DNA from 4 places in the Pseudoalteromonas sp. HL-AS1 genome. Region 2 is predicted to be linked to each of the others. Evidence: predicted binding sites of a transcription regulator. Region 2 holds the regulator's gene; each other region holds the start of a gene.
What was found. The regulator sigma-54, encoded in region 2, starts transcription at its own class of promoters, with help from an activator protein. The targets are predictions, from matches to a motif close to GTTGGCACGNNNNTNGNNT.
Positions count from the first base shown of each region.

Region 1 (7,708 bases), 920 kb from region 2:
ATATACACAGGTGTTTCTAGTGCTTTAACCGTTGCTGCATAGTTAGTCGGGTCGCCGCTATCTAATGCTGTTTGTGCTGCAAATACAAACTGCGTCATTACGCCCTTTATATTAGCAAGTTTATCGGTTTCTCCCGCCATCGTTAGCGATGCTGCAAATTCATTAAAGCCACATGAGATACTTGCTTGCGTTTCCTCTGATTCGCCACAGTTAGAAACCGCGGGCCCATCTCTGAATGCCTTAAACTCTATCGATTCAGCAGTTCCAGCTTTAGCAAGGACAGAGCCTTGAATAAATGGACCAAACGCTGCTGATTCTAACAAGAAGCTAGCAATACCGCCGCCGCCACTTGCAAGCGCTACCGTATTTACATTAAATAGCGGATCAAGCGTTTCTGCCATTGGCGTATTAGCTTGAGCAATAAATGCTGGAGCAACAATTGAACCCAAAGAGTGTCCAACGTAAGTTACATCTTTACTGTTAATAGTTGCATCATTAATAAAGTTTAAGCCTAAACGCAAACCTAATAAATCAGCAGCCGATTGACGTAGACTATCACGTGCAACTAGTAACGAACTTAAGTTCATGTAGCTAAGGACAGAGCCCGTTGTAGCATTAAAATCGTCTGTCCCATCATCACCAACATCTATACCACGCTCACCGTGGCGAGGATGATCAATAGCAACCGTTGCAAAGCCTTGAATAGAAAGCTGCGCCGTTAAAGCAAGCATACTTTCTTTTTGTGTTGTAATACCGTGTTGCATAATAACAACTGGCCAGCCACCTTCTGGGATACTTTCAAGCTCAGGTAAACCATAAGCTGAACGATAAACATTTATATCTGCTAAAATTGGCTTTGTGATTTGTACAGGTATAGTCTCACTGCTTTGAGCTAGTGGAACTGGGTTATATTTAGTTAAATGCCGAGTAATATCTATTTTTGGATAGTCATGTAGACGGGTATTTATTTGCTGACAAACGTCTTCATAAGGCCCTTCGTCAAACATAGTTGCATCAATATCTTCTTCTTTACCCTCATCTCGTAACTTTTGATCCGCGGCTAACTGATTTAATACTGCAACAGGGCTTGAACACATTGCTTTCCAGTATGTGTCATTCAAAGCACTTATATCTGTACCTGTTGGTGTGCCTAGATACATTGGTAAAGTAATTTCACCTTTAATGTATTCAACAGCATCAAATGGTGCAAAAGTAGCTATATCTGGAAAATCTAAAAAATCTTTAACCGTTTCTTCAGACTCTGTGATAGTTATTTTTGGTATGGTTGCAGGATTTCTCAAACTACCAGCTAATAATTGTTTAATGGTACCAAGCACTGGCCCTGCAGACTGAATAGTCATTGCGCTAGAAAAAATAATATCGTCTTTTGAAATGTCACCTGAACTAACCACTACATTTTCGTAGCTATTTACAGCTCCTTGCAAACCAAGTTGAGCATCTGTAATTAATGGCGCTTCTTCACTCACGGAGGCATAAGTAGATGAAGGCTCAATAGAACGCCCTAATGAATCTTTAAGCCCTGTAGTTAATACATTGATGTATGAGCTACCGGCTGTAAATGGTTTTAAAGGAATAATGGCAACGGCATCACCTGAGGCCTGAGTTACAAAGTCAACGCCAAAAGTAAGCTCGCCAACCAGTTTACAAGCTGTTCCAGCAGCGACTACAGAACATTCTGCGTCGGTTAAACTCGCACCCATTACAACTTCAAAAATCCTTACTGTACCAGGGGTCCCCGCAGACGCTTCATCTAAACTCACATTTGGTGGAAATGTTAAATCAATTTTATAAGGAACCTGCGAAGACCAACCGTCAAGCGCACCTAGTGCAAGTTGAGGGTTTGCATAAGCCGCGCGAGAAACAAAAATATTATTATCATCTGTTTCATCTGGCAGATTTAGAGTCCCGTCTAAAGTACCACTGAGTAGTAAATCGTTAGGTACCGATAAGATACCTGCTGCAGGATCAAATGTAACTGTTGCTGTTGGGACAACTGGTGCTGTGTCATTTTTGACATCTGTTAACGTTTCTCCACCGCCACAACCTGCTAAAGCAGCTGTAACTGAGAGTGAAAGTAGCATTTTTTTCATATTGTTGGCTCCGCACGTATTTTATTTTTATAGTGTGTTTAATCAGTGTATTAAGTTAAAACAATGTAATCAGGTTATTAATGAGACATTAGACCAGTTAAACTTAACGTAAAGTTTCTATTTTCGCCACCTAATTTTACAATAAATTCGATTACTTCACGTTTCGCTATGTTAAAATCAAAAAAATTATATGAATTGGTACTTTTATGCACACATATCAAGCAGCTGAAAACGCACTTAAAGATAAAGTTATTTTAATAACAGGCGCCGGTGATGGTATTGGCCGAGTTGCAGCAATTACGTATGCAAAATACGGCGCTACAGTTATCTTATTAGGAAAAACAACTAATAAACTTGAATGTGTTTACGATGAAATTGTTAATGCTGGCTACCCTAAACCTGCAATAGTCCCTATGGATTTAAAAGGCGCAACGAAGCAAAACTACCGTGACCTTGCTGCAACAATCGAATATCAGTTTGGACGCCTTGATGGGTTGCTTAATAATGCAGGCATTTTAGGGTCACTCGGTCCGCTTGAACATTTTTGCTCATCTACGTTCGAAAACATAATGAAAGTAAACGTGACTGCACAAGCAATGATCACTAAAGCACTTTTTCCTGTTCTTCGTAAGTCTGATAATGCATCGATAGTATTTACGTCATCAGGTGTAGGCCGCAAAGGTCGTGAATTTTGGGGGCCTTATGCCATCTCAAAATTTGCAGTGGAAGGTATGATGCAAACATGGGCATGTGAAGTAGGTAAAACGAATATTCGTGTAAACTGTATTAACCCAGGCGCTACTCGCACTTCAATGCGAGCTGCTGCATATCCAGGTGAAGATAGAGACGCGCTTGCTACACCAGAGGATTTAATGCCTACATATTTATATCTAATGAGTGACGATTCTAGTGAAGTGAATGGCGAATCGTTAGATGCTCAAGTAAAAAAGTAATTTAGAGTTTAAATAATTTAAACAGCACATTAAAAAAGCCGCAATTAGCGGCTTTTTTGTGTTCAATAAATAACTAATTGATTATTTACGTTTAGTCGGCTTAACACGCTGATTGTGTTTTTTAACTGCTTTACGAATTTGGTTGATTTTAGCGCGTTTATCTTTGCGTTTTTCAGGCATAACAGAAAGCTTAGTTTGTGTTTCGCGGCCTAATTTAACGGTTTTACGCAAGTAGTTTACTGTTTCTAAATCATACTCCATCCAACCACCTTGCGGCACGCGCTTATCAAGCTCTAGTTTACCGTAACGAATACGAATAAGACGAGATACTTCCGCATCTTGAGACTGCCATAAACGACGAACTTCACGGTTACGCCCTTCATTTAACGTTACGTTAAACCAACGGTTAACGCCTTCGCCACCCATAGGGGTTACAGTCGTGAATTTGGCTGGACCATCTTCAAGCTCAACACCACGTAGTAAGTTTTTAACCGTTTCATTGGTTACTTCACCAAATACACGCGCAGAGTATTCACGCTCTACTTCATAGCTTGGATGCATTAAACGGTTAGCTAATTCACCATCATTAGTAAAGAGCATCAAACCCGATGTATTAACGTCTAAACGACCCACTGCAATCCAACGTTCACCATCAATGCGAGGAAGTCGATCAAATACTGTACGACGCCCTTCTGGATCTTTACGTGTGCTTAACTCACCTTCTGGTTTGTTATACATAATTACACGACAGATTCTATCTGCTTTTTCTTCAATCTTTACAGTGTGTCCGTCAACACGAATCAAATCGGTTTCTTCAACACGGTCACCTAACTTTGCCACTTTACCGTTTACGCTAACGCGGTTTGCGTCAATGTATTTTTCCATTTCACGGCGTGAGCCTACGCCTGCACGGGCTAAGACTTTTTGTAACTTTTCACCTTGTATAATACTCATTCGGATGGTTCTCTCACAGAAGGATCGCTCAATAACTGGTTAATTTTACTTTGCTGCTCAGTTGGCAACGCAGGTAAATTTTCAAGCCCAGTTAACGAAAAATAATCTAAAAATTGCTTAGTAGTTGCATATAAAGCCGGCTTTCCCGGAACCTCTTTATGCCCTACCACTTTAACCCACTCTCTTTCGAGTAAGGTTTTAATAATATTCGAACCCGTAGTAACACCTCTTACTTGCTCAATTTCGCCGCGTGTAATGGGCTGCCTGTATGCAATAAGTGATAATGTTTCCAGTAAAGCACGTGAATACTTAGGCGCGCGCTCTTGCCACAAGTTATTTAACCAAGGGCTTAAACTACTGCATGCCTGAAACCGATACCCACTACCAACTTCAACTAAGCGAATACCACGAGTTTGAAAATGTTCTTGTATTGTATCTATTGCGTCGTTTATTCGCGCCATAGAAATAGCTAAATCTATTAATACAGTGTCTTTAAGGTGGCGTTTACTCACAGGCTTATCTGCAACAAAAATAGCTGCTTCAATGATCTCAACTAGTTGTTCATCACTAATTCGCCGACCCGCCATACACACTCTTAACAAATAAAAATACACAGCAATCTATTATGACAGAACAACACCAAACTAGGAAAATATATCTATCAAATAACTAAATTTAAAACACAAAAAAGCCAGTGACTAGCACTGGCTTTAATCTTACTTACTAAAATGGTAACTATTAGTTACTTTTAAAAGCTTCTAATGCATCATCTTCAGCTACTGCGTTACCATATTTTTTAATGTAACCCATAAACTCGCTTTTACTGATGCGCTTATCTTGGTTTTTATCCATGTAACCAAAATGATTTGAAATATCATCATCGTTACCTTCAACTACCGAGATATAGCCATTGCTGTCGTTATCTAGACTTGCAAAGCTGCTTTCAATTTTATCGAATTTAGCAATTTCAGCTTTAAATGCCGACTCACTTACTTCAGAATCAGTGGCTACTTTACCATTGTTTAACTTCATGTAAGTGTTGAATTCTTTGCGGCTAATTTCGTTATCCATATTGGTATCAATATTTGAAAAATGGCCCCAAATGCTATCGTCATCAGCTTCAACTTTTGAGATGTAGCCATCGCTGTCATTATCTAAACTTGCAAAGTCACTGTCTATTCTTTCAAGACCTTGATTAGATGAACAAGCCGCTAGGCTTAATGATGCTAAAATAGTGGCTGCTAATGTTAACTTTTTCATAAGACGTATCCTTCGTAATTAATTAAATGTCACTTTAACTAATACAAATCCAATGCCAATAATAGTTAACTTATAATAATCAATAACTTAATCTCATTCTGTATATTTATTAAACAGTTTCAGTAAGTTAAGCTTGCAAGCTTTGCAAACAACCTTGTAATTTTTGCAAAAAAACACCCGGTAAAAACCAGGCATTTCAATTTTACTTATATAGTTAAGCTAACAATTAGATTGCTGCGTTTTGGTAGCGTTTAACAAACTCAGTAACTTTTTGGCCATTACATTTTAATGAGTTTAGGTTACCAATTTTTTGACGAACAGGTGCTAAACCTTGTTTTAAAGCCGTCATACATAATTGAGTTTCTTGTTGAGCGTCTTTTGCAAATACTTCTACTTTCTCAACTGATGCGTTGCTTAATGTCGTTTTTTTAGCAATATCACGAATATCTTCACCATTACATAAAATGCTTTTAGAAAAACGAGATAGGTAAACACCGTGCTGGGCAGCTTCTTTACGAGCAACGCTAAAGCCTTCGTTTGCACTTAGTACACATAACTTAGACTCAATTTTGTTATCTTGGCTAAAGTAAGTATTGCTTTGAGCTGACGCAGTTGCAGATGCTAGTAAAGCAGTGGCTAAAAGTAGTTGAGTTTTCATGAGAGATCCTATTTGAACGAGCTAAACAAGTGAATTTTGCGCATTATATATTCAATAAAGTTAAGTTCAATTGAATTTTTTATTTATTTAAATAATTAATATTGTATTCACAATGTTTAAACTTTACCCATCATTTGTTCAACATTTGCGCAGCTATTATCTCAATTCAGTCATGTTATGTACGCGTATTTACTGATACAATTTAATTCATTAAATAGATCCAATTTTAAGGTAAATTTTATGAAAGTGATTTCTTTCAATATCAATGGTCTGCGTGCTCGTCTTCACCAATTACAAGCAATTATCGACAAACATCAACCAGACGTTATTGGCTTGCAAGAGATTAAAGTTCACGACGAAGCATTCCCACTAGAAGATGTACAAAAAATGGGATATCACGTCTACTTTCATGGCCAAAAAGCCCATTATGGCGTAGCTATGTTATGCAAAAAAGAGCCTAAATCGGTCTTAAAAGGCTTTGCTACCGATACAGAGGAATCGCAAAAACGCATGATAAGCGTCACTGTTGAACAAGATAACGGTCGCGACCTTACCGTCATGAATGGCTATTTCCCACAAGGTGATAATATTAATCACGAAACTAAATTCCCTTATAAACGCCAATTTTATAAAGATTTAATGACACACCTTGAAACCAACCACACACCCGATCAAGACGTCATCGTTATGGGTGATATCAACATATCACCTACCGATTTAGATATTGGTATTGGCGAAGTAAATGCTAAACGTTGGTTAAAAACGGGTAAATGTTCTTTCCAACCGGTAGAGCGTGAATGGCTTGCAACATTACTTAATTGGGGTTTTAAAGACACCTTTAGAGAGCAAAACCCCGAAACAGACGATCAATACTCGTGGTTTGACTATCGCTCTAAAGGGTTTGTAGATAATCGAGGACTTCGTATAGATGTAGTGCTTGCAACCAATGAGCTTGCAGCACGCTGCATAGATACAGGTATTGATTACGAACTTCGCGGTATTGAAAAACCCTCAGATCATGCCCCTATATGGTCAACATTTAAGTAATTATTATGCTCAGCCTAACAATGCAGGGGCTACTTTGGGCTCTTGTGATTATTATTGCTCTATTAAGCTTTGATAAAAAAACATATAAAACATTGCTTAATACGCCAGTCCGTCAAACTGGCGTACTTGCGTGTGCGTTAGTGTTTGCAGTGCTTTGGCGAATAAAGGCTGGCATTTTAACTGGCCTTGATTTACACATACTAGGTGTTACGGCTGCTACATTAATTTTAGGCTGGCGATTGACTATTTTAAGTAGCCTACTTGCCACAGCCCTACTCGCTGCCTTTGGTCAAATTGAACTTGAGCTATTACCAGTACAACTGCTTATTGGTGCGTTTATTCCTATTTTATTGAGCTATCTTGGCTTTATAATTAGTTACCAATATTTACCTCGTCATTTTTTTGTTTATATATTTGTTTGTGCGTTTATAACCGCAGGATTTATAGCCTGTATAAAAATAAGCCTAGGTGCTTTATTTTACTTAGCTATAGGGCAATACAATTGGCAAGAACTTGCAGATAACTACGTTTATTTAAGTGCCATAATTTGGTTTCCTGAAGCAATGCTCAACGGCATGGCTATAACAATTATGATCACCTATCGCCCGCATTGGGTAAAAACTTTTTACGATAAGGACTACCTAGACTCATGAGTCTTGAATATCAATGCCCGCTGTGTAACCTAGCACTTTTGAAAACTGATTCAACACTTCGTTGTGCTAACA
Region 1 is NZ_CP133569.1:1,577,030-1,584,737, reverse strand. It holds gene RB214_RS07515 (VolA/Pla-1 family phospholipase) at 1-2,111, opposite strand, end outside; gene RB214_RS07510 (YciK family oxidoreductase) at 2,318-3,064, shown strand; gene rluB (23S rRNA pseudouridine(2605) synthase RluB) at 3,146-4,018, opposite strand; gene scpB (SMC-Scp complex subunit ScpB) at 4,015-4,605, opposite strand; gene RB214_RS07495 (EF-hand domain-containing protein) at 4,757-5,278, opposite strand; gene RB214_RS07490 (hypothetical protein) at 5,505-5,936, opposite strand; gene xthA (exodeoxyribonuclease III) at 6,177-6,983, shown strand; gene RB214_RS07480 (energy-coupling factor ABC transporter permease) at 6,989-7,636, shown strand; gene RB214_RS07475 (putative RNA methyltransferase) at 7,633-7,708, shown strand, end outside.
Region 1: the regulator sigma-54 is predicted to act here: its motif matches at 5,320-5,338, upstream of RB214_RS07495 (EF-hand domain-containing protein).

Region 2 (7,708 bases):
GAAGGTAGTAGGTTTACTGGAATATTATCTACGCAATAATAACCTAAATCTTCTACAACGCGCAAAGCAACCGACTTTCCAGAACCAGAACGGCCACTTATGATAATTAACTCCATTTAACACCCTTTATAAAACTATGATTGATCGACAATAACTTGGTAAAGCTCAGTATCAGATTTTGCACTGCGTAACTGTTTACAAAAATCTTTGTTGTTTAGTTTATCAGCAATGGTTGCTAGAGTCTTTAAGTGCTGCTGGTTATCGCCATCTGGTACGATGAGTGCGACAAAAATATCAACAGGGCGATTATCGATTGCATCAAAGTTTATTGGAGTTTCGCTAACGAGCACTAAAGCCAAAGGCTCTTCTGCACCGCTCATTCTTCCATGAGGAATAGCAATGCCACGCCCTATACCTGTACTACCTAATTTCTCTCTGCTCATTAAAGCATTAAGAATATCTTGTTGCGGTAAATACGGAAGTTTGTCGTGAGCAAGTTCGCTAATGAACTCTAAAATTCTTTTTTTGCTATTAAAAAGGACCGCAGCTTTGCTGCAGTCCTGGCATATAAGTGAACTTAATTTCATCATATTAGTGTCGAGCAAGCTTCTCTTTGTGTTTGATTACTTGGCGATCGAGCTTGTCGATCAACGAGTCAATAGCGGCATACATATCTTGATGTTCTGTAGAGGCAAATAGCTCAGCACCGCTTACGTGTATTGTGGCTTCTGCTTTTTGATTTAATTTTTCTACATCGAGAATGACATGAACATTATTAATATGATCAGAGTGTCTTTCAAGCTTCGCAAATTTAGTATTAATATAGTCTCTTAGTGAATCGGTTAATTCTACGTGACGACCAGTTAAGTTTAGTTGCATAAGCATTACCCTCTTAGTTTAGCGTCTTAAATCAGACTTTTACGCTGATTTGACGGTGGAATAGCAAGAGATTCACGGTATTTTGCGATTGTACGTCTTGCTACTTTAATTCCTTGCTCAGCCAATATATCCGCTATTTTGCTATCACTCAATGGTTTTGCTGAGTTTTCTGCTGCGATTAATTTTCGGATAAGCGCACGTATTGCTGTAGATGAACATTCACCACCGTTTTCAGTACTTACATGGCTTGAGAAAAAATATTTAAGCTCAAATATACCACGGGGTGTATGCATGTACTTTTGAGTAGTCACACGCGAAATTGTCGATTCGTGCATTTCTACCATTTCAGCGACATCATTTAAAACCATTGGTTTCATGGCTTCAGGGCCATGTTCAAAAAATCCTTGTTGTTGCTTAACAATACAATTAGTAACTTTTAATAGCGTGTCGTTTCTACTTTCTAAGCTTTTAATAAACCATTTAGCTTCTTGTAAATGTGAGCGAATAAACTGGCTGTCGCCACTTGATTTTACAGTGCGAGACATTGCCGCGTATTGGCTATTAACACGAATTTTAGGCATGCTATCTGGGTTTAATTCGACAACCCAGCGACCTTTAATTTTTTTAACTGACACATCAGGAATAACATACTCAGATTCTTCCCTTACAATAGTATCTGCAGGTTTTGGGTTGAGAGTATGTATTAGTGTCATCACTTCTTTAAGCTCTTCTTCTTTAAGCTTAGTTTTTTTCATTAATGTACGATAGTCGCGAGCTGCTAATAGATCAATATGCTCGGTTAAAATCATTTTCGTTTCATTAATGTAAGGTGTTTCTTTATCAAATTGATTAAGCTGAATACACAAACACTCTTGTAAACTACGTGCAGCAATACCAACAGGATCAAACAGTTGAATGCGTTTTAATACCGCTTCAATTTCATCAAGTTCGACTTCGTTATCATCTTCGTTTTCTTGATTAAAGCTTTCTAAAATTTCTTCGCAACTGAGAGTTAAAATACCTGAATCATCGACGGCCTCTACAATCGCAATAGCGATGGCTTCATCGGTAGGGCTAAATGGCGTTAGTTGTAATTGCCACATTAAATACTCATGGAGCGTTTCAGTAGAGGCGCCTTGGTATATAGATTCGTCTTCAGGCATTGGACCTGATGAGGCTGCTGGGGCGGCACTCATGTACTCATCCCAACTAACATCCATAGCCATGTCGTCACTTAGCGTGTCTTTTGCAAGTGCTTCACCAGTATCTTGTTCATATTCGCTCGGAGCATCATCAGCAGATGCGCTAACAGTTATGTCATCGGTATCAGCTTTTTGCTCGTTTTTACCAGCAGCGTCTTCAGAATAGTCTGCCTCTTCAACCTCTAAAAGTGGATTACTGTCGAGAGCTTCTTGTATTTCTTGCTGGAGATCCAATGTACTGAGTTGCAACAAACGAATAGCTTGTTGCAACTGTGGAGTCATTGTAAGTTGCTGGCCCATGCGCAGCTGTAGTGATTGCCTCATGTATCTCTAACAATCCTTTTATGTTGTTATAATTAATACTAGCAGATGCTTAAAGACATGGCGTAAATGTTACAGCCTAAATTGCTCGCCTAAGTAAACATCGCGTACTGTTTTATCATTTAATACGTGTTCTGGAGTACCTGATGCAATCAGTTCCCCATGAGAAACAATGTAGGCTTTTTCACAAACATCAAGGGTCTCTCTTACGTTATGGTCGGTAATTAATACTCCAATCCCACGATTTTTAAGATGTTCTATTATTTTCTTTATATCTAATACCGAAATAGGGTCAACACCAGCAAACGGTTCATCCAGTAATATAAATTTAGGATCTGCTGCCAGCGCTCGTGCTATTTCTACACGACGACGTTCTCCACCCGATAATGCCATACCTTGGCTATCACGAATGTGTTGTATGCTAAATTCATCTAATAAGTTATTGAGCGTGTCTTCTCTGGCTTGTTTATTTAGTTCTTTGCGCGTTTCTAAAATGGCCATTAAGTTTTGATAAACAGTCAGCTTTCTAAAAATCGATGACTCTTGTGGTAAGTAGCCTATGCCTAATCTAGCACGACTATGCATAGGTAAAAGAGTAATATCGTTATCATCAATAGATATTTTACCTTTGTCGCTAGGAACAAGCCCTACAATCATATAAAAAGTCGTTGTTTTACCAGCACCGTTAGGGCCAAGTAAGCCAACTATACTGCCAGCTTGTACTTCAAGGCCGACGTTTTTTACAACTTCACGACCTTTATAGCTTTTTGCTAATAGTTCTGCTTTTAATGTGCTCATGGTTGACCTTTATCGCCTTTTTTACTTTTTTTAGTTTCGATCGGTACTAAAATTGTGTGAACGCGGTCAGTTGAGTTTTCATCTTTTTCGGCACTGATGAGCTGCTGCTCTATGTCGTAGGTAATGCTTTTAGCATTTATTTTTTGTCCGGCTTGCGATACTTGTGCATTACCAACAAGCGTTAAAAAACGCTTAGATACATCATAACGTACTTCGTCAGCACTGGCGCTCATAGTTGTGCCGTCTGATTGCTTTTCTTCAAAGTGCGCAGGGCTACCTGTGGCAATTAATAATTGTTTATTATCACCAAGTTCATCACGTTTGTGTACTTCGAGGCGATCGGCTGTAATGCGGCGATTACCGTGAATAATCTCAACGTTTTTCTCAAAAATACCCACATTAGCTTTCAATTGACCTTCTTGCTTGTCGGCACTTATTGAAATTTGATTGGCAGCAGGTTGCGTGTTTTGCTCTGCAGCACTACTATTAAACGCTAGTATAAGTGTAGGAATTATAAGTGATTTTAATATTTTATTGGTCATAGTATATGGTTCGCGTATGGTTAATTAGTTTTATCACTTCGGTTTTTAAGTCGGCTTCTAGGCCTTTACCGGTGATTTTTAAATTGGGTCCAGTGATGATGACGGGTTGCTCCGAACGCATTGTTAATAGCTTTATATCAACCTGAATATTATCAGCATTGATTTTGTCTATCATGGCGTTATCGGTTAAATTTTTGGCAACCACATTACCTTCTAAAATTAATTGTTTATCTTCGTATAATGTTGCTTCGTCTGCATTTATTTGCCACGTTTGTTGTTCGTTATATAAAGTGAAAATGGGTTTTTCGAAAAACGTGAAACCTAATTGCTGGTATAGCTCCATTTTAGCCGCAGTGACTTTGTGGCTAATTTTACCTTGCTCATCATAGGCTGTCTGTTTGAGCTCAATAGCTATGTAATCAGGCTTAGCAATAACTTCAGGCTCAGCCTGAGGCACAATATTTGTTTGTGTAAAATAAGGGTACCAAAGCCAAACCATACAGCTAATGAATAAAACGCTTAATATTATGCGCGCTGCATTCATGAACTAGTGCCTTGTGTAGTCAATGCTTTACCATTTTCAAGCATGAGCAAATCGGTGAGTTCTCTCACAGCACCAAAACCACCAGGCATTTGCGTTACATAGTGTGACAAACGCTTAATAAGTGGGTGGGCATCATTTACTGCAACGGCAAAGCCTACTAACTCCATAACAGGCATGTCAGGACCGTCATCACCAATATAAGCAATTTGTTCATCGCTAAGGTTGAGTTTATCTTTTAATTCTTGATAGGCAATGAGCTTATTTTCTTGGCCTTGATAAATATGCTGTACGGTTAAGCTGCTCATACGTTGTTGTACTATCTGTGAATGACGACCAGTAATAACAGCTACTTCAAAGCCACTGTTTATAAGTGCTTTAATGCCAAAACCATCTTTTGTATTAAATGCTTTTAGCTCTTCACCTTGATTGCCAAGGTAAATACGGCCATCAGAAAATACACCATCAATATCGCATATAAGTAGTTTTACTTTTTTAGCGCGTGCTTTTGCATCATCGCTCAGCGGTTGATAGAGTTCTTCAAATTGCATTTATAACACTCCTGCTTTCAATAGGTCTTGCATATTTAATGCGCCAATAGGTTGGTTTTTCTCATTGACGACGATTAGGCCATTTATACGTTTACGTTCCATAATATTGAGCGCTTCAGCGGCTAAAATATCTTGCGTAGCTGTAGTGCATGACTTAGTCATAACAACATCTATTTGTGTTGTATGAATATCAATTCTTTGTTCTAAAATGCGACGTAAGTCACCATCGGTAAATAACCCTACGAGTTGCTGATTTTCATCAACAATGGCTGTCATACCTAATCCTTTAGCTGACATTTCTATTAGAGCATCTTTAACTGTTTGTGAAACATCAATAATAGGTGTATTTGCGCCGCTGTGCATAACATCTTTTAAAGTAAGTAATAAGCGCTTGCCTAAACTACCACCTGGGTGAGATAGCGCGAAGTCATCAGCTGTAAAGCCGCGAGCTTCTAATAATGCAACTGCCATGGCATCGCCCATCGCAAGCGTTGCAGTGGTACTTGATGTAGGGGCTAGACCCAATGAACAAGCTTCTTTTTCTACTTTAATACACACATGTACATTAGCAAGGGTTGCCATGGTTGATTGCGTATTGCCAGTCATCGCTATCATTTTGGCACCAAGTCGTTTTAAAACCGGAATGATATTTAAAACTTCGCTGGTTTCCCCTGAATTAGAAATAAGCATAACCACGTCATTTTTAGTGATCATACCTAAATCACCATGACTTGCTTCACCAGGGTGAACAAAAAACGCAGGGCTGCCAGTGCTTGCAAGAGTTGCCGCTATTTTATTGCCAATATGGCCTGATTTTCCCATGCCAATAACAATAATACGGCCTTCACAGTCGTACATTAATTGGCACGCATTATGAAAATTTTCATCTACATATTGTGCAATATCACTAAGTGCTTGGCGCTCAACATCTAAAACGCGAAGGCCTTGTTCAATAAAGTTTAGCGTTGCCATCTTTTACCCTACTTGACTAAAAATATACCCTTGGTAACCCAAAAACGCTATTAGTAATAAGCCGCCTTCTACTCTATTGATACGCTGGGTGCCTCTAAAGTTCAATGACATAATAATAAGAGCAAGTGTTGCACCAATCATAATTAATATATCTCGGCTTACTAACGATGGATCAATTGCTGAAGGATTAATAATACCTGCTAGAGGTAATACAGCTAAAATATTAAATATGTTTGAGCCAACAATATTACCTAGTGCTAAATCATCTTCATTTTTAAGTACGCCTGCAACCGAGGCGGCAAGTTCAGGCAAGCTAGTACCAATGGCAATAATTGTTAAACCAATGACTAAGTCGCTTAAGCCGAAGTATTTAGCAATATCAACAGCTGAGCCGATTAAAAAATGAGAACTAACCGGCAGGAGTATCATGCCGACAATTAACCAAAATACCGCTTTTTTAGTAGGTACATCGTTTGGTACATCGTCGCAGGCTTCTGAGACAAATGGGTCATCTTGGTTTTTTGCACGCATAGATACAATGATTAACCCACCGATGAATACGATAAAGCCAACTAAAAGTGCCACACCCTCACTGAATGAAAAGTAGTTATCTGAGAACACATACCAAGTAGCTAAAGATACGAGCATCACCAATGGCATTTCGCGTTTTAACGTACTAGATGAAACTGAAAGAGGGCGAAATAGAGCCGTGATACCTAACACAAGTAAAATGTTTGTAATATTAGAGCCAACAGCATTACCAACAGCTGTGTCTGTTTTGTTAGCTAGTGCGGCAGATGCCGAAACCATCATTTCGGGTGCTGAAGAACCCATTGCTACAACGGTCAAACCAACAATAAGTGTAGGTACACCAAAGTTTTTAGCAAGAGCCGCAGCGCCATAAACAAACCTGTCTGCACTCCAAACAAGAGCTGCAAAACCAAGAATTAAAATAACAAACGAGGTAACCATTGTGTTAAGCCAGTTATACAAAATACGGATGGCGCGAATAGTAACAAAAGCCAAGATGAAAGTATAAATAAAAGAGTAAGGTCAACTGCGTAACAATGCTGCTTTTAAACAGCTAATTTAAAAATTTAAGCCGGGGTTAAGCTGTTTTGAGCGAGTCTTATAATCCTTTTCATGGGTGTATTACAAAATCTTACGAATTGTTTTTTCCATCTTTGACAAAAAAGCTTTAAAATAGGGGCACTAGTGAACATTTTTATGGAGAGCGACTTGTCGCAATCAATAGTAGAAGTCAAGGATGTTAGCTTTTCGAGAGGCAATAGAACCATATATAAAAATATGAGTTTTAGCGTTCCTAAAGGTAAAATTACTGCGATTATGGGGCCAAGCGGAATTGGTAAAACCACTATGTTGCGTTTAATTGGTGGTCAGCTTAAACCAGATTCAGGTGATATTTTATTTGAAGGTGGCAGCATTCCTAAAATGTCTCGTAAAGAGTTATACGAAGCACGTACTAAAATGAGTATGCTTTTTCAAAGTGGTGCGTTGTTTACTGATATGTCGGTATTTGACAATATCGCGTTTCCTATAAGAGAGCACACAAAGCTAAGTGAAGACCTGATTCGATTAGTTGTGTTAATGAAATTGCAAGCTGTTGGACTACGTGGCGCTAAAGATTTAATGCCCTCTGAGTTATCCGGCGGTATGGCAAGGCGTGCTGCGCTTGCACGCGCTATAGCACTTGATCCAGAGCTAATCATGTACGATGAACCATTTGCAGGACAAGATCCTATTTCGATGGGCGTATTGGTTAAGCTAATTAAGTCGCTCAACGAAGTATTAGGTTTATCGTCTTTAATCGTGACGCACGATGTAACAGAGGTAATGAGTATTGCCGAACACGTTATAATTATCGCCGATCAAGGGGTAATT
Region 2 is NZ_CP133569.1:655,997-663,704, forward strand. It holds gene rapZ (RNase adapter RapZ) at 1-116, opposite strand, end outside; gene ptsN (PTS IIA-like nitrogen regulatory protein PtsN) at 135-587, opposite strand; gene hpf (ribosome hibernation promoting factor) at 592-879, opposite strand; gene RB214_RS03080 (RNA polymerase factor sigma-54) at 906-2,405, opposite strand; gene lptB (LPS export ABC transporter ATP-binding protein) at 2,475-3,200, opposite strand; gene lptA (lipopolysaccharide transport periplasmic protein LptA) at 3,197-3,742, opposite strand; gene lptC (LPS export ABC transporter periplasmic protein LptC) at 3,732-4,286, opposite strand; gene kdsC (3-deoxy-manno-octulosonate-8-phosphatase KdsC) at 4,283-4,834, opposite strand; gene RB214_RS03105 (KpsF/GutQ family sugar-phosphate isomerase) at 4,835-5,806, opposite strand; gene RB214_RS03110 (calcium/sodium antiporter) at 5,810-6,778, opposite strand; gene RB214_RS03115 (ATP-binding cassette domain-containing protein) at 7,034-7,708, shown strand, end outside.

Region 3 (7,708 bases), 1.3 Mb from region 2:
CTTTAATCCCGATGAAGGTACATTAATAAGTTTTGAGGAGAACGATATGCCAAGCAAGGTGGTATCGGGGATTGCGTTTAATCGTGACGAATGTTTAATTAAGGTACAAGGTGTGCCAACGGGCACGCAATATCTTTCAAAAATATTGAAACTTTTTGCCGAAAATGGCATCGAAATAGATATGATTAATCAAGTTAATCATAACTTTGAAAAAATAGACTATGCTTTTACTGTGCACTCGAATGATTATCTGCAAGCACTTGAATTATTGAGTGAAGATCAAGCTCAGCTCAGTGCTCAAAATATAAGCGGATTGCAAGCAGTAGCTAAAGTTTCTGCTGTTGGCATGGGTATGAAATCACATTCTGGTGTCGCTAGTTTATTTTTTGATGCATTAGCGCAGGAAAATATTAATGTGGTTTTAGTCTCGACTTCAGAGATTAAAATTTCAGTTTTAATAGATGAAAAGTATTTAGAGTTAGCTGTTCGTGCATTACACAAGGCATTTTTAACAGAAAATGGATAGATTGCGAGTTTTTACTTACTTTTCAGTCTAATTTTCATTAGTATGTTTAAGCGGAATCTTATAATTTTTATTGGAACATGGGAGCAAGAGAATGCTAATACTAACTCGTAGAGTAGGTGAAACCCTAATGATTGGTGACGAAGTAACAGTTACTGTTCTAGGTGTTAAAGGAAATCAAGTTCGAATCGGTGTTAATGCACCAAAAGACGTATCAGTGCATCGTGAAGAGATTTACATGCGCATACAAGCTGAAAAGTCGAACCCTAATCCGGGCAATGCTTAATCAACACGTATACGTAGTTGAGTAATTAACTCAACTAGACTAAAAGCCACTCACTGAGTGGCTTTTTTGTTTATAAAAGCGAGTGTTTCAGGACTAAGTATTTGTTTTGATATGTACTGCATGCCGCTTTTGTTTTTAATAATAATACCTTGCTGGGTGTCAATTACTTCGCTTATATTTTGCCATTCTAATTGATAGCTTTTGTAATGATTAGCAGATTTAATACCTTCTTCATCAAAGGTAAGTGTTACCTCAGAGCCTGATGCTCTGCTGAGCATTTGTCTGGTTACCCACCATGGTCTGCGATAGTAAAAAGCGACGCACTCGAGTACCGCTAACATGATCATAAACGATCCTAAGTAATGATCGTCTAAAACATAAATGCCAAATAAACCAAGCGCAACTAACAACACAAGTAAAAAGTATTTAGGTTTTGCACGCTTACTATAAGGGAGTGACTCATCAAAACACTCGTAAAAGTAGGGTTTATCTAATGTGTAGGTGGTTGTGAATGCCATTTTTCCTTGCTTTAAATATCGTTTTTTTTATTTTAACAAGCTAACTGCTAAATGAGCAGCTTTATAGTCAGTGATTTTATTACTGGCACAAAAAAACGGCTCGAAAGCCGTTTTTTTTAGCGGTACAAGAAGAATTAACAGTTAGTTTCTTCAGCGTTCACGCCTTCTTTAACATTTTCACATGCATCTTCAACAGAGTTTTGCACATCAGTTACTGCTTCGTCGATACGTTCGCCAGCATCTTCTGCATGGTTGTCTTCACAACCCATCATGAAAAAACCTGCAAATACTGCGATTAGTGCTGCTTTTAAAGTTGTAGAGTTCATAGTGTAATTCCTTGTAAGTATTAATTAAATTTTAGTGTTTGTTAGTTGAATGCTTTATCTACCTGGGTGATTTACCACGTAGTGCACCTGAAACTAATGAAATCACTAAAAGTACTAAAAAGATAAAAAATATAATTTTTGCTATACCAGCTGCGGCACCTGCGATGCCACCAAAACCTAACACTGCAGCGATTAAAGCAATAACTAAAAATGTAATTGTCCAGCGTAACATTGTTTTCTCCTTGGTTATCAAATTTGCTCATAATAACTAATGCCAGTTATATGCCAAAGTTTATTTGTTATAAATATCAATTGGTTATGGTTTTTTGCTGTTACTCTAGTTATTAGTTGCTTAGTAACTTTTACGCTTTGTTATGTAAGTTATTCACACTGTTGCAAATAACTGGTAAATATTCACTAAACAGACTTTATTTGGTAAGACCAATTAACAAGTGGTTATGGCTTTGCATTTTATATTAAAAATTGGTGTTTATTTTTACTTGGCTTGATAGTTAATTAACAACTTCCATATAACTATTAGCTATAGTCGTTATTTCTTGTATGTATTGTAGAGCGCGTGATTGCTGAGTTATAGCATGTAAATTAATTGAGTGTTATGTTGTTTATTGTTTAATTGGTTTTACCAATTTACAAGATGTAGACAAAGCGATTAGTTTTGTTATTATCCAGTGAATAAATATTTAATTAAATCGATTTTTTATTTTCGATATGGGTTTCAAGGGGAGAAAAATGGATATAGGTGCTCTACTCACAACGGCTGGTAACTTAATGCTTACTGGCATGGTTGGGGTGTTTGTATTTCTGTCGATATTAATTGGTGCAGTAACGCTTATGTCTAATTTGGTGACGCGCTTTAGCGAACCTGACGTGGCGCCACCAGTTAAATCACCATCTTTTAAATCTCAAGGTGTGCCTAATGAGCACATCGCTGCTATTAGTGCTGCCATTGCTCAGTACAAATCAAATAATAAATAAGGGGCACACACATGGCTAAATTAAAATTAACAGAATTGGTATTACGCGATGCTCACCAATCATTATTAGCAACGCGTATGCGCCTAGACGATATGCTACCGATTGCTAGCAAATTAGACGATGCGGGTTATTGGTCTATTGAATCGTGGGGCGGTGCTACATTTGACTCGTGTATTCGTTATCTAGGCGAAGATCCTTGGGAGCGTATTCGTGCACTTAAAAAAGCGATGCCTAATACTAAACAGCAAATGCTATTACGCGGTCAAAACTTATTAGGTTACCGCCATTACGCTGATGACGTAGTTGAAAAATTTGTAGAACGTGCACATAAAAATGGCGTTGACGTATTTCGTATATTTGATGCAATGAACGATGTTCGCAATCTAGAAACAGCTATTAAAGCGGCTGTAAAAGTAGGCGCTCACGCTCAAGGTACTATTTCGTACACAGTTAGCCCAGTTCATACACTTGATATGTGGCTAACTCTTGCAAAGCAGCTTGAAGATATGGGTTGTCACTCAATTTGTATTAAAGATATGGCGGGTTTATTAAAGCCGTACGATGCTGAAAAACTAATTAAAGCACTTAAAGAAACTGTATCTATTCCAATTGCTATGCAGTGCCACGCTACAACAGGTTTAAGTACTGCTACTTACCAAAAAGCAATTGATGCTGGTATTGATATGCTCGATACCGCTATTTCATCAATGAGTATGACTTATGGACATTCTGCAACTGAAACTATTGTATCGATAGTTGAAGGGACTGAGCGTGATACTGGGCTTGATTTAAACCACCTAGAAGAAATTGCTGCTTACTTTAGAGATGTACGTAAAAAATATGCGGCATTTGAAGGTAGCTTAAAAGGGGTTGATGGGCGTATTTTATTAGCTCAAGTACCTGGTGGCATGCTTACAAACATGGAAAACCAACTTAAAGAGCAAGGCGCAGCCGATAAGCTTAATGAGGTTTTACTTGAGATCCCACGTGTACGTGAAGATCTTGGCTTTTTACCTTTAGTAACACCAACGTCGCAAATTGTTGGCACTCAAGCGGTACTTAATGTGCTAACGGGTGAGCGTTATAAAACCATTACTAAAGAAACTGCTGGCGTATTAAAAGGTGAATATGGCTTAACACCAGCACCAATGAATAAAGAGCTACAAGAGCGCGTGCTTGATGGAGCGGAAGTTATTACTTGTCGCCCTGCTGATAACATTGCACCTGAGCTTGCAACGCTTGAAGCTGAGTTATTAAAAGAAGCACAAGAGCAAGGTTTAACACTTGCTGATGATCAAATTGATGACGTATTAACTTATGCATTATTCCCACAAGTTGGTTTGAAGTTTATTAAAAACCGCAACAACCCAGATGCATTTGAGCCAGTACCTTCTGTTGAAGATAAAAGCAGTAAAGCGCCTTCTAAATCAGCTTCAAATAGTAACAAAGTGAAGGCTGAGCAGTACAGCGTAAAAGTAGATGGTAAAGTTTATGACGTGGTAGTAGCGCAAGGTGGTGAACTTAAAGAAGTAACATTAAAAGACTCTGAGCACATTCCTCAGTCTGCTTCGGTTGCATCAGGTGAAACACTTAACGCGCCTCTAGCCGGTAATATTTTTAAGATTAAGGTAAAAGCTGGGCAAGTTGTTAACGAAGGCGATGTAGTGATTATTATGGAAGCCATGAAAATGGAAACTGAAATACGCGCTACGCATACCGGAACAATTGCTGAAGTGTTAGTTAGTGAAGGCGATGCTGTAACTACCGGCGACGCTATGATTGCATTAGCTTAGGAGTAAATAGAGGATGGAAGGTATTTTAAACCTCTGGAATGCGACAGGCATTGCTAACTTTACAATCCCATCGTTAATAATGATTGCGGTAGGGTGTTTATTACTGTTTTTAGCGATAGCTAAAGGCTTTGAACCACTATTATTACTACCTATTGGTTTTGGTGCAATTTTAACAAATGTACCAGTGGCAGGTTTGTCAGACCCAGGTGGGCTTTTGTACTACGTTTATTATGTGGGTATTGATACGGGGATTTTTCCGCTGTTGATATTTATGGGAGTAGGGGCGCTGACCGACTTTAGCGCACTTATTGCAAACCCACGTATGTTGTTATTAGGTGCGGCTGCACAGTTTGGTATTTTTGCTACATTGTTTGGCGCTATATTACTTAACTATGTGCCAGGTTTTGAATTTACTCTACAGGACGCATCGGCTATTGCCATTATAGGTGGTGCCGATGGGCCAACAGCAATATTTTTAGCATCAAAACTGGCACCTGATTTACTAGGCGCAATAGCAGTAGCTGCATATTCATACATGGCACTTGTGCCAATTATTCAGCCGCCAATTATGCGTGCGCTAACCACACCAGAAGAGCGCCAAATTAAGATGCCTGAATTACGTAAGGTATCTAAAAAGGAAAAGATCATTTTTCCTCTTATGGTACTTAGTTTAACGGCAATGTTTTTACCGGCTGCTATACCGCTTGTAGGTATGTTTTGTTTAGGTAATTTAATGCGAGAGTCGGGTGTTGTTGATAGATTAAGTAACAGTGCTCAAAACGAAATCATCAATGTTACAACTATATTTTTAGGCTTAGCTGTTGGTTCAAAGCTTGCTGCAGATAAGTTTTTAACTGTTGAGACGATTGGTATTTTAGTGCTTGGCGCACTGGCTTTTGCAATTGGTACGGCATCTGGCGTATTTATGGCAAAAGGACTTAACCGAATATCTAAAACGCCTATAAATCCATTAATTGGGGCGGCAGGTGTATCGGCTGTGCCAATGGCGGCACGAGTAGTTAATAAAGTTGGCCTTGAAAGTAACCCACATAACTTTTTACTTATGCATGCAATGGGACCCAACGTAGCGGGTGTACTTGGTAGTGCAGTTGCTGCGGGTATTTTATTAGCACTTGTTGGCTAAAAATGTAATTTAAAATAGATTAACCATTAAGCGCAGTTTACTGCGCTTTTTTTTTGTTCTTAATTTGTTCACCGCTAAATGGTTTCTTGTTCAGCACTTTTTGTTTACAGTAACAGCTCTTCAACATTTTAAGGATAGTTATCATGCTTCACACGCCTTTAGCAAAGCACTTGCCTCACGTTAGTAAACTTGTATTTGGATGTATGGGTCTGGGAGGCGGTTGGAATAAAGACGCAATCACTGATGCACATGTTAAGCAAGCTCATGAATGTATAGATAACGCCATTGAAGGTGGTATTAATTTTTTTGACCATGCTGATATTTATACTTTTGGTAAAGCAGAGCAGGTTTTTGGTAAAGCATTAAGTGAGCGGCCAGAGCTTAGAGAGCACATGTATATTCAATCTAAGTGTGGGATTCGATTTGAAGATGACTTAGGGCCAAAGCGTTATGATTTTTCCCAAAAGTGGATTGAGCAGTCAGTTGAAGCATCATTAAAACGATTAAACACAGATTATTTAGACGTACTTATGCTGCATCGCCCTGATCCACTCATGGAAGTTAACGAAATTGCTCGCATATTTAGTTGCTTAAAAGAAAGCGGTAAAGTGCGCAATTTTGCAGTGTCTAATATGCAGCAGCACCAAATGAACTTTTTACAACATGCGCTTGATATGCCAATTGTTGCTAATCAAATTGAGGCTAGTTTGCAAAAACATCAGTTTGTTGATGAAGGTGTATATGCCGGTAACAGTGACGGTAAAGATCTTAATTTTACGCCAGGTAGTATTGAGTACTGTCGTCATTTTGAAATCCAAATTCAAAGCTGGGGTAGTTTATGCCAAGGCTTGTACAGCGGTAGTGATTTATCAAACGCATCTCAGGCAGATATCAACACCAGTCTTTTAGTTAATAAGCTGGCTGCACTTTATGAAACCTCTGCTGAGGCAATTGTACTTGCATGGTTGCTTCGCCACCCCGCATCTATTCAGCCAATTATTGGAACAACTAGTGCTAAACGGATTAAAGCCTCTTGTGATGCTGTAAACGTAGAGTTAACTCGGGAGCATTGGTATGCACTTTATGTAAGCGCTAAAGGCCACGAATTACCATAAGTAGGGCATTAATATGGACATATTCGTTATTTTAATTGGTTTGTTTGTTGCGCTGGCGATACTTATACCCTTGCTTGAAAAGTATCAAAGTAAAATAGGGCTCAACAGCGCAACCAAATACAGTAAATATATTTGGCCATTAGTGATGATGTCTTTAGTTATTCAGCTCATTTATGTACTAATGTACTAATGGTTTATAGCGTATACAAAAAAGCCTTTGCAGGTTAAACCTGCAAAGGCTTTTTTAATGTTTATTGATAAACTTTATTTAAGTGCTAACTGTAGCTCGCGATTGCGCTCAAGCTGGGCAATAAAGTTATCAGCAATAGGTTTAAACTTGGCAAGTTCTGAGCGAGGTAATGGCTCTGACTTAGGAAGTTTTACAGTTTTAGGATTACGGTGAACGCCATTTACTAAAAATTCATAGTGTAAATGTGCACCAGTAACACGACCTGTAGAACCTACAGTACCAATTTGTTGGCCCTGTTTAACTTTTTGGCCCGTTTTAACTAGCTTCTTATTTAGGTGTAAGTACTTAGTTACATATTGCGTGCCATGGCTAATAAATACGTAGTTACCGTTGTACTTGCTGTAACCGGCTTTAATTACTTTACCGTTACCAGATGCAACAACAGGTGTGCCAGTGCGTGCAGCAAAGTCGATACCACGGTGGGCTCTAACTTGCCCAGTAACAGGGTGTAAGCGGCGAGGATTAAAGCTCGAACTAATATATTTAAAGCTTACAGGCGCACGTAAAAATGCTTTTTTCATGCTACGCCCTTCAGGCGTATAAAAATTGCCGTCGGTATGGCGAATAGCTGCAAAGCGCTGACCTTGGTTTACAAATTCAGCTGCAATAATTTTACCAGTACCAATAAACTCGCCATCAACATAGTGAGACTCGTAAATTAAGCCAAATACATCGCCTTTACGAATGTCGTTTGCAAAATCAACATCCCAACCAAATATGTCAGCAAAGTTCATTATTTGGCGTTCGCTTAAACCTG
Region 3 is NZ_CP133569.1:3,015,837-3,023,544, reverse strand. It holds gene RB214_RS14020 (aspartate kinase) at 1-526, shown strand, start outside; gene csrA (carbon storage regulator CsrA) at 618-809, shown strand; gene RB214_RS14010 (YcxB family protein) at 860-1,327, opposite strand; gene RB214_RS14005 (hypothetical protein) at 1,462-1,653, opposite strand; gene RB214_RS14000 (DUF1328 domain-containing protein) at 1,712-1,885, opposite strand; gene RB214_RS13995 (OadG family transporter subunit) at 2,404-2,649, shown strand; gene oadA (sodium-extruding oxaloacetate decarboxylase subunit alpha) at 2,661-4,442, shown strand; gene RB214_RS13985 (sodium ion-translocating decarboxylase subunit beta) at 4,456-5,586, shown strand; gene RB214_RS13980 (aldo/keto reductase) at 5,730-6,701, shown strand; gene RB214_RS13975 (hypothetical protein) at 6,715-6,891, shown strand; gene RB214_RS13970 (peptidoglycan DD-metalloendopeptidase family protein) at 6,966-7,708, opposite strand, start outside.
Region 3: the regulator sigma-54 is predicted to act here: its motif matches at 1,925-1,943, upstream of RB214_RS14000 (DUF1328 domain-containing protein).

Region 4 (7,708 bases), 1.1 Mb from region 2:
GTACTTATTTTTGAACGTATTCGTGAAGAGCTGGCCGATGGCCGTAGCCCTCAACAAGCGATTCATTTTGGTTACGATAGCGCATTTAGTACTATATTTGATGCCAACATCACGACACTAATTGCTGCCATTATACTGTTTGCAGTGGGCACTGGTCCGATTGCGGGCTTTGCAGTGACACTTGCGATTGGTATTTTAACTTCAATGTTTACAGCCATCGTTGGTACCCGTGCGGTAATCAACTTATTTGTTGGTGGTAAACGCATTGATAAACTTTCGATTTAAGGAGCAGACATGCAAATTTTAAGTTTGGGTAGTAGAACCCTTCGTTTCATGTCTCTTCGAAAAGTGGCTATGGGTTTCTCGACGCTACTAATTTTAGCGTCGTTTGCATCAATTTTTATCAAAGGCCTAAACTTTGGTTTAGATTTTACCGGCGGTACTGCGGTAGAAGTGGGTTTTTCACAACCGGCTGACCTTAAAAAAGTACGTGATGCACTAGCTGATAATGGTTTTGCTGATGCATCAGTGCAGCTATTTGGTTCAAGCCAAGAAATTTTAGTTCGCTTAGCACCACGCGGTAGCGATGTAAAAGCTGAGGTGATTGGTAACCAAGTAATCGATGCACTTAAAAAAGCAGACGACAGCGTAGTAATGCGCCGTATTGAATTTGTAGGCCCAAGTGTAGGTGAAGACTTAAAAGAGCAGGGTGGCCTTGCCATGTTAACTGCGCTTATTTGTATCTTAATCTACGTTGCGTTTCGTTTTGAATGGCGCTTTGCAGTAGGTGCGGTAGGTGCACTACTACACGATGTTATCATTACTGTGGGTTTATTTTCGGTATTAGGTTTAGAGTTTGATTTAACTATATTAGCGGCAATTCTTGCGGTAATTGGTTATTCACTCAATGATACGATTGTTGTATCAGACCGTATACGTGAAAACTTCCGTAAGGTACGCATTGACGATACGATAGAAATTATTGATATTTCACTTACGCAAACACTTAACCGTACACTTGTAACATCAATCACGACTATTTTAGTATTGATTGCCTTGTTTGCATGGGGCGGACAAACCATTCATGGTTTTGCAACTGCATTACTGTTTGGTGTGTTTATTGGTACTTATTCTTCGATTTATGTTGCAAGCTCTGTTGCTATTGCGATGGGTGTAAGCAAAGAAGATTTAATACCAGAAGTAATTGAAAAAGAAGGCGCAGACCAAGACGCTATGCCGTAATGGTTTTGTAACTACTTTAAAAAACCGCTCATTGAGCGGTTTTTTATTGCCTGTAATATATTTATGCTCACGATTGTTTTAGCTTTACTGTGCAAGTATGAATAAACAGTGCTAACTTTGTAGAGCACACCATGAGTGTAACGTCGTACTATGTATTTAAGATAAGTATTAATAGCGCGGTTATTAATAAGTACAGTTACATAATATCGTCATCTTATATTTAGGCGCTGGAAGCTGTTTAGCTTAAATAACGCGATAATTTAAACTATCAATAATAACTGTTAAAACTACCGATAATAACTAGGGTGATAATTATGTTGCCATTAAAGTATTTGATTAACGTAGTAAGTTTGTTTGTATGCAGCGCTTTAGCGAGTGAGGTAAATATCGTAAATGTAGCGCAGGAGCAGCGTGTGCAATATGCTCGTGACGACTACCTTAACGAGCTATTAGAAAAAGCATTGGTGAGCGCACAATACCCTGCAGAGATTAACCCCGTTTTAATTCATCCCCATCAACAACGTACTTTAATAGCACTAGATACAAAAAATTTAGATTTATACTGGAGTATGAGCAGCCCCGAAAGAGAGTCTTTAGCTATTGCGATTAAAATCCCATTATTTAAAGGCTACATAGGTAAAAGGGCACTATTAACAAGTAAGAACAGCATTGCTAGATTTAAAGGTGTTACTAGCTTAGAGCAGTTAGGCAGGCTTTCTGCGGTACAAGGTCATGATTGGCCAGATACAAAAATAATGGCGTTTAATGGCCTGCATATAAGGCCGTTTGCAAATTATCAGGCTATGTTTGCCTTAACAAGTGCAGGGCGTATTGATTACTTCCCACGTTCATTTATCGAGGTTAATTCAGAGCTAGCGGCAAATAAACAAAGTAACCTAGTGATAGTACCTAATTTATATATGAGTTATCCGACAGGGTTTTATTATTTTGTATCAAATAGTAAGCCAGAGCTTGCAGTGGCAATTAAAAAAGGGCTTGAGATAATGCAAAAAAATGGCGAGTTTGATGCTTTATTTGATGAATATTTCGCAAAAGATTTAAACTCGTTACCTTACGAAAAAGGTAAAACAGTAGAATTAAAGCTAGATAACCCTTATTTTTAAGCACAAAAAAAGGAGCCTAGGCTCCTTTTTAGTATGCTATTAATAGCATTTAATTAGCGAAGTAATGACTCAGTTAATACTGGACGAATTTCGCGAATAATTGCTTGAGTCAGTTTTGGTGAACCACAGATAATATTGCCGCTGTGGTTATAGTTATTACCACCGGCGAAATCTACAACCATACCGCCCGCTTCTTTAACCATTAGTTCGCCCGCAGCAGAGTTCCAAGGTTTTAAACCAATTTCAAAAAATCCATCAACACGGCCAGCTGCAACGTATGCCATATCTAAAGCAGAACAACCTGCACGGCGAATATCAGCAGTGTGTACAAATAATGCTTTAAACGCTTCAGTGTATGCATCCATGTGGTTTTTGTTTTTAAAAGGGAAACCAGTAGCAAGTACAGTGCCTGCAAGAACCGTAGTTTTGCTAACGCGTAGACGTTTACTGTTTAACTGAGTGCCTTGACCGCGAGATGCAGTGAAAAGCTCACCACGAATTGGATCATAAATAACAGCTTGGTCTAAACGACCTTTAACTTTAAGTGCGATAGAAACCGCGTAATAAGGGATACCTTTGATGAAGTTAGTTGTTCCATCGATAGGATCTACAATCCATTGGTAATCATCATCCTTGCCTTTATGCTCACCTAGTTCTTCACCAACAATTGAGTGAGTAGGGTAAGACTGTAAAATAGTGTCACGAATTACGGCTTCGGCTTCTTTATCAATGTTAGTTACTAAGTCGTTAGCGCCTTTTTGTTGCACTTCAACTTTTGATAAATCTTCACTTGCGCGAAGTAAAATTTTGCCTGCGTTGCGCGCAGCGCGAACCGCAATGTTTAACATTGGATGCATGGTATTACCTTTGGGTTGTAAAAGAACGTTTATATATTTCAGCCGGCGTATTTTAGCGACTTTTGCCATAAAGTAAACAATAAACCCCAAATACTTGTGTTTGTTTTTTATACAAGATTGAAAAGTTTATATATTTTTAAAAAATAATTATCTGCATTTAAATAAATTAAATTTAAATAACACTTTACCTAAAGTTAACTTGAGGTTTTATCGTGCTCCTAACTTAACTGATAGGATAACATTATGTATTTAGAGCACGTAAACTTAGTCGCGAGTGATATAGATAGTATGCTTACATTTTATCGCGCTGTATTTCCACATTGGTCGATTAGAAGTGAGGGCAGAGGTGATTGGCATGGAAAACCAAGACGCTGGGTACACTTTGGAGATGACACGCATTACATTGCGATAAGCAGTCATGGTGAAGGTGAAAACAGAAACTTATCGGGCCATCAAATTGGTTTTGCACACTTTGCTTATGTAACTAATAATTTAAGCGCAGTAGTAATGCGCTTAAATAAAGCGGGTTTTACTCTAAGCAAGCTAGGTAGCGAGAATCCTTTCAGAAAGAATGTCTACTTTATTGATCCTGCAGGGTTTGAAGTTGAGTTTGTAGAGTATTTAAGTGATATACCAAGCGAGCGAAATAACGATTTATAATAAAATACCAAGCAGCACGTTAAAGTGCTGCTACTCAATTATAGTGAGCGGTTATTATTACCCGTGCCAAACTGGGTTTTTAGCTCATTTGCAAAGCTTATAAATTTTTCTTTAATTGTGCGCTTTATTTTCACTTCAACCGAGCCCATTACTGCCTTTCCTTCAATATGAATTGTAGGGCCTTGGCGTTTGTTAAGCGACACAGATTTATTTTCAAGGCTACTTAAAATACAAAACATTTTAGACACTACATTGACATGCTCTGGTACGTAAATTTCATCGCTACCAAAAATACAGTTAACGTGAATAGTTACATTTTGATGCGCAAAAATAGCATCGGTAAAATCAAGCACCACCGATCCCATAAAGTTACTCAGATATATATTTTTTGGCACAACCCACTGACCACTTCGCTCGTTAGATCCTAAAATACTGCGTAATGTAAAATCATCATCACTGTTTTGCTGTGCACTATAATGTGGTGTAAATTGCGATTGTTTTTCTGCTTTATATTGCTGATCGGTATTAAGTGTTAAATCTTCTACTAAGGCTAGTAGTACTTCGTTATTAGGTGCATCCATCGCATTATCTAAACGTCTTTCAAATGCATCAACAGAAATAACACCATGACTGTAATTATAAATTAATTGATCAATCACTTGTTCGCGTACTTGTTCTATTGGGCGGTCTTCAACTTTTACAGACATGAGTTATTCCTTCTTATATTTACTATTGATACTGCTCTTGTAGTTAAGCTGCAAACCGCGTACCAAATATAATTTCATTAATTATCAATTGGTTATTTTTAACGGTGTTTTTTGTTTTGTTATATTAACGATAGATTAACCAAAAGAGCAACTATCTAGCTATTTTCACTATTTGAGAAAGTTTTACCGAGTAGCCTGTAAATAGTTACACAAACATAGATAAGGTTTTATCTTTTAATTAACTCAAGCCCTTGAATTTTAAGTATAAATAAAGTTGGCCTGAAGCTCGCATTAGTTAAAGTGTCTTTAATCAAAAGGAGAAAGATTATGAAAACATTTAACAAATCTATTATCGCAGCTCTAGTTCTTGGTACTACGGCTATGGGTGCCCAAGCAAACAGCTGGGAAAACGAAAGTAAAGATGCTTGGATTGATGGTAAGGCAGAAACCGTTCTACTTATGAACACTAATCTAAACAACTTTGACATTAACACTGATGTAAAAAATGGCAAGGTAGTACTTACAGGTAAAGTTAATAGCGAACTTGATAAAGAGCTAGCAGAAGAACTTGTACTTAGCCTAGATGGTGTAACTGATGTTGATAACAGCCTTACTGTTGTTAAAAGCATGGACACCGAAGATAAAAGCAACGACATGATGGACGATGATGATAACGACCTAACGGACGCTAAAATCACCACTGTAATCACAACTCGATTCCTGTTTGACTCAGAAGTAGGTGGTACAGACATTGATGTTGATACCGACAACGGTGTGGTAACTCTGAATGGCTCTGTAGAGTCTGAAGCTGAAAAGCAACTAGCAGTTAAAATTGCTAAAAATGCTGAAGATGTTCGCGACGTAGTTGATAAACTAGCTATTGTTGCTGAATAATACAGTATGGTTAAGGCCCAGTAATGCTGGGCTTTAAGTCTTTTTAATGCTTAATTTAAATGGAGTTTGATCATGGATATTATTCGTATAATACTTTCGGTTTTATTACCGCCATTAGGTGTGTTTTTGCAAGTTGGCTTAGGTATGCATTTTTGGTTAAATATTCTATTAACACTGCTAGGTTATTTCCCAGGGTTAATACATGCAATCTACATTATTGCGAAAAAATAATGACAGATTATATATTGTGTAAGCCGACTACTGAGGTTTAGCTAAATACTTCAGTACCGATCGGCTCACAATATTAGTTTTTAGAGAGTTTTTAGATAGTTTTTAGGTTAAATCCAATTTTTAAAGCTCTTCAACCCATTAATTCACTTCCTTAACCCACTCCCAATATTATTTTAAAACTATATTTATTGTTTACTAATAAGCTTTCCAGCTAACAGTCGCGCTCAGTTTCTGACTTGATGCCATTTAGGAAATCTTCAACATTAGTGTGTTTATACATCTACAATATACAATCAAATACTTTATTATTTAGTGACAATATTACCTTCACTTCTAGTGTTATCATTAAACTAGGTTCTAGGCATATTGAGGTAGTTAATTGAATATTCGACTTATAATGTCAGGCGTTGTGTCTTTCGTTTTTTATTTTAGTTGGGCCTACTGGGCAAATAGTGCGGCAGACATTGCTAAATCGGTCACTCTTCAAGCTGCATTAGTGCAAGGTTTGTATAGTGGATTTGTAACGCTGTTTTTTACCTTTATTTTAGAAAAGGTCGTCAACAAGTATAAGTTTAGTTATGTAACGCTTGCGTTCGTAACTCCAATTATTTGTATGTTTCATTCTAAAACACCACAAAACGTAGCAATACGACAAAGTTTTAATAATGCAATTAACTCTAGCGCTTCGTATTTAAGTAATAAAAAAATAGCAGGCGTACTTTTGGCGCCTATTATTCCGATTACTGTTCAATCGAGCTTAGTGATTATGGTGAATGTAGTTAATCAGACACCTAATTTGGCACTGACAGTAGCCCCAAGCATATTTTTTACAGCCTTGTATGCCTATACATATATGTTAGCTTTGCTTAAAAAGTAGAGGGTTAAATATAAAAGACTATATGGGATAGGGTTTTTTATAATTTAATGCAGTGAATAGCACGGGAAATATCTTACATTTTATGTTTATTCCCACTTAAAAGATTACTATTTAAGCAGTTAGCTTGTTGATTGTTAAAATAAAGGTTTTTGGTAGTGACAAGCACCTAAAAAGTTTTTATACTGCAACCCGCTTTAGTCGCTCTGTGACTGAACGCTTCAAAAATTAACTGCCTGGCAGTTATATAAAGTTGGCCCCTTAGCTCAGTTGGTTAGAGCACACGACTCATAATCGTTAGGTCCCCAGTTCGAGTCTGGGAGGGGCCACCACTTTTACAAAATTCCCAAGTAAATACCTACTAACCGAAATTACCCTGTGCTACCTCTGTGCTACTTTTCACTATAAATCAATTATTAAAAATAGTCCTATCAAATTAATTGATATTGCAATTAATATCTTTAAAGTACGCATTTGGTCTCTTTTTAATAGAGCTAACTAAAAAGGATTCATTGCAGTCATTATTTTATTGGCTGTTAAAGCATATGAGGCAATATATGGATAATGGCTATACCCTACTGATTTCTATACTAAGTGGCTTATTTGGAGCCCTAATATCAGCTTTCTTGAGTTTTAAAGTTAGAGTTATAGCCCAAAATAAAATAAAAAAGGACTTAGAACATCGTATTGAATCGCCCCGTGTTTGCCAGAGACTCAATAACTTGAGAAACTGGAACTATGAAAAAATCAAATCGCTATACATCAGAATTTCGTGAACGTGCAATTAGGCTTGTTACCACACAACAGCATGAATACCCTTCTCTTTGGGCTGCGCTAGTATCGATTTCAGATAAACTGGGATGTACCCCAGAAACACTTAGAGCATGGGTCAAGAAATCTCAAGCTCAACCGTCTAAACCCTCTTCTAATACGCAATCAACTGAAGAACGCCTTGCCGTCTTAGAGCGCGAGAATAAAGAGCTCAAGCGAACGAATGATATCCTGAGGCAAGCTGCCGCTTTTTTCGCCCAAGCGGAGCTCGACCGCAAACAGAAGTAATAGTGGATTTTATTGATGCTTGCAGAGAGCATTACGGTGTCGAGTCAATTTGCAAGGAAT
Region 4 is NZ_CP133569.1:3,260,957-3,268,664, reverse strand. It holds gene secD (protein translocase subunit SecD) at 1-285, shown strand, start outside; gene secF (protein translocase subunit SecF) at 295-1,242, shown strand; gene RB214_RS15170 (ABC transporter substrate-binding protein) at 1,557-2,366, shown strand; gene suhB (inositol-1-monophosphatase) at 2,420-3,223, opposite strand; gene RB214_RS15160 (VOC family protein) at 3,467-3,883, shown strand; gene RB214_RS15155 (LiaF domain-containing protein) at 3,922-4,590, opposite strand; gene RB214_RS15150 (BON domain-containing protein) at 4,918-5,484, shown strand; gene RB214_RS15145 (YqaE/Pmp3 family membrane protein) at 5,557-5,715, shown strand; gene RB214_RS15140 (hypothetical protein) at 6,095-6,592, shown strand; tRNA gene RB214_RS15135 (tRNA-Ile) at 6,845-6,921, shown strand; gene RB214_RS15130 (transposase) at 7,328-7,648, shown strand; AL1L pseudoknot at 7,606-7,708, shown strand, end outside; gene RB214_RS15125 (IS3 family transposase) at 7,708-7,708, shown strand, end outside.
Region 4: the regulator sigma-54 is predicted to act here: its motif matches at 4,864-4,882, upstream of RB214_RS15150 (BON domain-containing protein).